Pseudovibrio sp. Tun.PSC04-5.I4: one gene and its partner. The protein of the gene in region 1 interacts with the protein of each later gene in a pairwise test. Links are inferred from orthologs where the notes say so. Each region holds a gene or a part of one and is shown in the gene's direction. Other genes may lie near its edges. The genes, in order: sfsA and BLS62_RS17615.

Region 1 (3,292 bases):
TGATTGGCAGGCTTTTGTTCTTTCTGCTTTAATCACCGGCCTCTTTGGAATGCTGCTCATCGTTGCTATGGGCGGCGCCTTGCGTGATGGCCTTGATACGCGGCAGACATTTATCCTGACGACATTGTGCTGGGTGAGTTTGCCCGCGTTTGGAGCGCTCCCTTTTCTCTGGCTTGGTGTCGCTTATGTAGACGCTGCGTTTGAAGCTGTTTCGGGGTTTACAACGACGGGATCGACGGTCTTATCCGGCCTCGATTCTCTTCCGCCGGGCTTGTTGGTCTGGCGTTCGCTGATGCAGTGGATGGGCGGTGTTGGGATTGTCGTTATGGCGATTGTTCTTTTGCCGTTTTTGCGCATCGGTGGAATGCAACTTTTCCAAACTGAGAGCTCTGATCAGAGTGAAAAGATCGTAGGCCGTTCCATTGAGCTTATCCGTCTGATTGGTTTGACATATTTGTTTCTGACCAGCCTATGCATTATGTTCTTCTGGTTTTCTGGAATGACCATGTTTGATGCGTTTAATCATGGTCTCACAACAATTGCGACCGGCGGGTATTCCACCCATGATGACTCGTTTGGTTATTTCACCAATCCGGTGACCGGTTGGATTGCCATTGTCTTTATGGTCATTGGGTCTTTGCCGTTTGTTTTGATCATTCAAGCATTGCGCGGTCAGCCTTTGTTGTTGTGGCGAGATCCGCAAGTGCGGTCTTTCCTGTGGTTGATTGGTGTTATTTCCATTGCTCTGACGATCTACCTCGGGGCGTCTGGCAATGCAGATAGCTTTGGCAGTGCTGTTTTACAGTCTACGTTCAATGTGATTTCGGTTGTAACCGGCACGGGCTATGCCATGGGGGATTACACTTCGTGGGGTGCTCCAGTTATTGGCCTCGCGTTCCTGCTTAAGTTCGTTGGTGGGTGTACTGGGTCGACAACGGGCGGCATTAAAATCTTCCGCTTCCTCGTCTTCTTTGGAACCGTCATTGCGCATATGCGCCGGATGGTGCGTCCTAACCGCGTTATCTCTGTGACCTACGGAAACACGCACCTGACGCCTGAGCTGACCTTCTCGGTTTTGGCGTTTTTGGTGGTTTACATTGGCACCGTTGGTATTCTGACGTTGATCTTGTCCCTGTTCCATCTGGATCTTGTGACGGCAGTATCTGCTGCTGCGACATCCGTTGGTAATGTTGGCCCGGGTCTTGGAACGATGATCGGTCCTGCTGGCAACTTTGCTCCGCTTCCTGATCCGGTTAAGTGGATCCTATGTGTTGCTATGCTGATGGGCCGGTTGGAGTTGTTTACCGTTCTTATTCTTCTGGATCCGGATTTCTGGTCCAAATAATCAAACTAGAGTGGAGTGATCGCCATGCGATTTGAAAGTCAGTTGCTTACTGGCCGTCTGGTGAAGCGCTATAAGCGGTTTCTGTCCGATATTATTCTGGATGGGAGTGGTGAAGAGGTGATCGCTCATGTGGCCAACTCTGGTTCTATGATGGGGTTGAAGGATGAGGGGCTCAAAGTGTGGGTTTCTCCCTCCAACAATCCTAAACGTAAGCTGAAGTACTCTTGGGAAATGCTGGAAGTGGGTGGTGCTATGGTTGGCATCAACACCAGTAGACCTAACAAGTTAGTTGAAGAAGCAATTGAGGCTGGTCGCATTCCTGAGTTGACTGGCTATGAGACACTGCGGCGTGAAGTGAAGTATGGCCAGAATTCCCGCATTGATATTTTGCTGGAAGGGCCGAATGATCAGCTCACTTACGTTGAAGTGAAGAATGTAACACTTGCGCGGCAGCAGGGTATTGCTGAGTTCCCTGATGCAGTGACAGCGCGCGGGGCAAAGCATTTGGTTGAGCTTGGGGATATGGTCAAGGAAGGGCATCGTTCTGCAATGGTGTTTCTAATCCAGCGTGATGATTGTGATGCACTCACCTTGGCACGGGATATTGACCCCAAGTATGGCAAGATTTTTGATGAAGCCATTGCGGCTGGTGTTGAGGTTTATGCCATCGGCTGCCGCCTGACTGCAGAAGAGATTATTGCAGACAGGCCAATTGCAGTGAAATGCTAGGTTGCTATTGCAGAGCCTCTGGTGTTGCAGCTGGGATATCTCCGGCGATGTTTTTCTCTAGCTTCTGTGTTGCGGCTATTACATCCAGATAATACTGCGCGGCTTCATTGCCGTAATCTTGCAAGGATCGGGTGAGGTAGCGCTCTGCTTCCTCAAAACGTTGGGTGAGGAAGTACAGTTCCCCAAGGTTGCTGATTGTTGCGCGTTTGGTGAAGCTTTCCTCATTTATTGTGAGTGCCTCGGCCTGTTTGAGGAGACCTTCTGCATGGCTGAAATCGCCATGTTTCATCGCAACCCAGCCAGCTGTGTTGACGACAGACGTGTCCTCAATGTTCAGCTCGTGCCGAATAATGATGGCTTTGTTGAAGGCTGCTTTGGCGTTGGGATAGTCATCCAGCTCATGATAAGCGAGGCCGAGGTTGAAATACGCTCGGAAATAATCGGCTTTGCTTTCAACAACTTCCAACAGCTGCTCAACTGACTTTTTCGGATCATAAGTGTCAGGCCTAAAAGGTTGGCGCAGCATTCTTGCAAGTAGCGTTTTTGCCTCAAGTTCCGGGGATACGTCCTGTCCGAATTTATCCATGGCCCACGACGAGGAGAGGAATAAAAGGAGTGCAGTCATGCTAATCAATATCAGTTTGAGCAGTTTCATAGCTTCAGCCTCCCTGTAGCATTTCGAGTGTTTGCGAAGAGACTGGAGCCTCTGGTGGGCCAATTGCAGGTTGAACCGGCATGTTTCGTGCTGCATTGAGAGCTGCAAGCTGTGCTCTTATGGTGCGAATGATGTTGTGAACCTTGGCAGCATTGAGAACGACGGTGTCGTCCTCCCGGTATTCTCCTGTGTGCTGCCTATTGATTATTGGAACTTGTTGACCTTTGTGAAGCAGAACGACCTGACCTAGAGTGTCATCCCAAGCTGGTTGAGGCATGGTGATTGTTAGTTTGATTTTTTTCTCTGTCACCTGCGAGTTCACGTAGATCATGGCGATCTGAAGCGGAGCGGCGATGATCATGAACAGCATGGCCCCAATCATGAAAAATTTTGAAAGATTGACAGCAGCCTCTGTCGGCTTGTCATCTTTGATGACTTCGCGGATGTTTGTGTAAGCCAGATAGACGAAGAGGAAGGATAGGCCGAGGAAGCCGTAACCCAATATGGTGTCTATGTTATCGAACGGGTTCATCGAGCAGTTCCAGCACAGAGGGAGGATTTAT
Region 2 (3,265 bases), 1.7 Mb from region 1 along the record:
TGCTCAGGCTTACTCTGAAATTCTCGGCGAACGGGGTCTGACTGCTGGTCAGATCCTGCTGACCCTTGGAGATACAGAGGAACGTCGCCGCTACCTCAATGCGCGTGAAACCATTGGCACCCTGCTGAAAATGGGCGCTGTACCGATCATCAACGAGAACGACACTGTTGCGACCTCCGAAATCCGGTATGGCGATAATGACCGTCTTGGCGCCCGTGTGGCGACAATGGCGAGTGCGGACCTCTTGGTGCTGCTCTCTGATGTTGATGGCCTTTATACTGCTGCGCCGCAAAAGGATCCCAATGCGATCTTTTTGCCGGAAGTTCCACAGGTCACACAAGAGATTGAAGCGATGGCCGGTTCTGCTGGCTCTGCGTTTTCCTCTGGCGGCATGAAAACCAAGATCGATGCGGCGAAAATCTCGCAATCTGCCGGGACCACCATGATTATTGCCAGCGGCAAGACCATGAACCCGCTGACTGCGATTGAGAATGGCGCACGCGCAACTTGGTTCCCTGCTCCCTCTTCTCCCTCGCGAGCTCGGAAGACGTGGATCAGCGGTCACTTGAAACCACATGGTACAGTGCAATTGGATGCAGGTGCATTAAAGGCCGTTAAAGCTGGCAAGAGCTTGCTGCCTGCTGGCGTGACCAAAGTTGACGGCACATTCACTCGCGGGGATGCGGTACGTCTTTTAAATGCTGATGGCCATGATGTGGGCCGGGGCCTTATTGCCTATGATTACGGCGAGGCCTCTCTCATCATTGGGCGCAACAGCAGGGAAATTGAAGCTATTATCGGTTATGCGGGGCGCGCAGAGATGATCCATACAGATGATCTTGTGCTCTCAACTTCTGATTTGGATAATTGATAGAAACTGTTTAGGTTGAAGAGCTTCAACCGGCGATGATTTAAGGGTTTTGCAGATGCTGACTAGTTCTGAAACAGCAAATGCGGGAAATACCAGCATTTGTGACCTGATGGCGACCATTGGCAAGAAAGCACGCGCGGCAGCTCGTGTTCTTGCAATTGCTCCCACAAGCCAAAAGAACAAAGGCCTGGAGGCAATGGCTGCTGCTGTTCGCGCTGCAACTCCGCAAATCCTCGCTGCCAATGCTCTTGATCTGGACGCAATGACGGCCAACAATCAGCAAACCTCCTTTATTGATCGCGGCACCTTAAACGAAGAGCGCATTGAAGCCATTGCTGGCGCACTGGAAGACATTTCCAAGCTGGACGATCCGGTTGGCAGCAATATTGCTCAATGGACCCGCCCAAACGGACTGGACATCTCCCGCGTACGGACACCCCTTGGTGTGATCGGCGTGGTTTATGAAAGCCGTCCCAATGTGACAGCTGATGCTGGCGCCCTGTGCCTGAAAGCGGGCAATGCGGTTATTCTGCGCGGTGGTTCTGACACCATCAACTCCAACCTTGCCATTTATAAGGCTCTGCAATCCGGACTGGCTGATGCTGGCTTGCCTGTTGATGCAATTCAAGTTGTACCGGTGAAAGACCGCGCTGCCGTGGGCGAAATGCTAAAAGGTCTGAATGGCAATCTGGATGTGATCATTCCACGTGGCGGCAAAAGCCTTGTGGCACGGGTGCAGGAGGAAGCTCGCGTGCCGGTGTTTGCCCACCTTGAGGGGCTGGTTCACATTTTCATCGATAAGAACGCCGATCTGGATAAAGCGGTAGACATTGTTGTGAATTCTAAACTGCGACGCACAGGCATTTGTGGCGCGGCTGAAACTTTGTTGGTGGACGAAGCAGTTGCTGCGACACACCTGCCTCCAATCCTTGCTGCACTTCGGCAGAAGGGCTGTGAAATTCGCGGTGATGAAGAAGTGTTGATGCTTTACCCGAGCGCGAAGGAGGCTTCTGCGGAAGATTGGGCGACAGAATATCTGGCCGCTATTATCTCCGTGAAGATTGTTGGCGGTCTGGTTGATGCAATTGAGCACATCAGTGAATACGGCTCCAACCACACCGACTGCATCATCACCGAGGATCAGGTTGCGGCTCAAAAATTCCTCGCAGAAGTGGATTCCGCAATTGTTCTTCACAATGCATCCACACAGTTTGCAGATGGCGGAGAGTTTGGTATGGGCGCAGAAATTGGCATCGCCACAGGCCGTATGCATGCACGTGGTCCGGTAGGTGTTGAGCAGCTGACCAGCTTCAAATATGTCGTTCGCGGGACTGGCCAAACCCGTCCATGATCGTAACAGACCCACAAACCTTTGATAGCCGCGGCAAGCTGGGAGAGGTGCCACCTTCCTGGCTGCGCCTGCCCTATGCAGCTGACGGAAATCGCATTGGATTGTTTGGCGGTTCCTTCAATCCTCCGCATCCCGGCCATTTTCTGGTGGCTGAAACCGCCCTGCGCCGGCTGGAGTTGGATCAGATCTGGTGGTTGGTTACGCCCGGCAATCCGCTAAAATCCCGCCACGAACTGACATCTTTGGAAGAGCGGGTATGTGCGACAAAAGCGCTGGCGCGGCACCCACGCATGAAGGTGACGGCTTTTGAAGCTGTTCTCGGCACCTCTTATACAGCAAGCACTTTGAAGAGTTTGCGGCGTATCCGACCAAGGTTGAACTTTGTCTGGGTGATGGGTGCAGACAATCTCGCAAATTTTCACCATTGGCAAAACTGGCAGAGCATTATAGAAGGGGTGCCTGTGGCAATCGTTGACAGGCCTAAAGCGACGCTTTCGTCTCTTTCAGCTCGCGTTTGCCAGAGGTATGCCTTTGCTCAGATAAAAGAGGAAAGTGCACGCCAGCTGCCTGAGTGCAAAGCCCCTTGCTGGACCATTCTACATGGCCCGCTAGACGAAACCTCCTCCACTTTACTGAGGGATAGAGGACACGCCTAAGGGAAACTTGCGCGGTTTGCAGCGACAAGTGTCTTGAAAATGCCATAGGGACCTGAGTATTCTTCTTGACGGAAGGCTTGAGTTTGTGCATTCCAAGCTATCTTACATGGCAGATGCAATCTGCTTATCTTTAACCATGGCGAGGGCGCTTAGCTGACCATGATAACTCAACATGAAGGGACGGACACCATCGCTCCTCTTCAACCGCACGACACCTCCGAAAACGGGGATGTGCTTGCACTGATCGTCAAAAGCCTGGATGACTCCAAGGCTGAAGAGATCGTATCCGTAGATCTTGCTGGCAAGTCTGCATTGGCTGACTACATGGTTGTGGCTTCTGGCCGCTCACATCGCCATGTTGGCGCTGTTGCTGACCACTTGCTCCGT

Evidence for each region.
Region 2: the proteins of sfsA (region 1) and BLS62_RS17615 interact in binary tests that used the Escherichia coli proteins (3 or more experiments, as listed by UniProt). The link is inferred for Pseudovibrio sp. Tun.PSC04-5.I4 from one-to-one orthologs.

The regions. Positions count from the first base shown.
Region 1 is NZ_FNLB01000006.1:4,324,194-4,327,485, forward strand. What follows is about bases 251-3,221. They hold sfsA (DNA/RNA nuclease SfsA), read left to right. Parts: upstream 251-1,369; coding sequence 1,370-2,074; downstream 2,075-3,221. Other genes in these bases: BLS62_RS25240 (TrkH family potassium uptake protein), read left to right, coding at 251-1,345; BLS62_RS25250 (tetratricopeptide repeat protein), read right to left, coding at 2,079-2,729; BLS62_RS25255 (hypothetical protein), read right to left, coding at 2,734-3,221. In the rest of the region: more of BLS62_RS25240, read left to right, coding at 1-250; more of BLS62_RS25255, read right to left, coding at 3,222-3,261. UniProt on the Escherichia coli protein: Binds to DNA non-specifically. Could be a regulatory factor involved in maltose metabolism.
Region 2 is NZ_FNLB01000006.1:2,653,474-2,656,738, forward strand. The notes cover bases 131-3,074. They hold BLS62_RS17615 (glutamate-5-semialdehyde dehydrogenase), read left to right. Parts: upstream 131-926; coding sequence 927-2,222; downstream 2,223-3,074. Other genes in these bases: proB (glutamate 5-kinase), read left to right, coding at 131-871; BLS62_RS17620 (nicotinate-nucleotide adenylyltransferase), read left to right, coding at 2,219-2,878; rsfS (ribosome silencing factor), read left to right, coding at 3,038-3,074. In the rest of the region: more of proB, read left to right, coding at 1-130; more of rsfS, read left to right, coding at 3,075-3,265. UniProt on the Escherichia coli protein: Catalyzes the NADPH-dependent reduction of L-glutamate 5-phosphate into L-glutamate 5-semialdehyde and phosphate. The product spontaneously undergoes cyclization to form 1-pyrroline-5-carboxylate.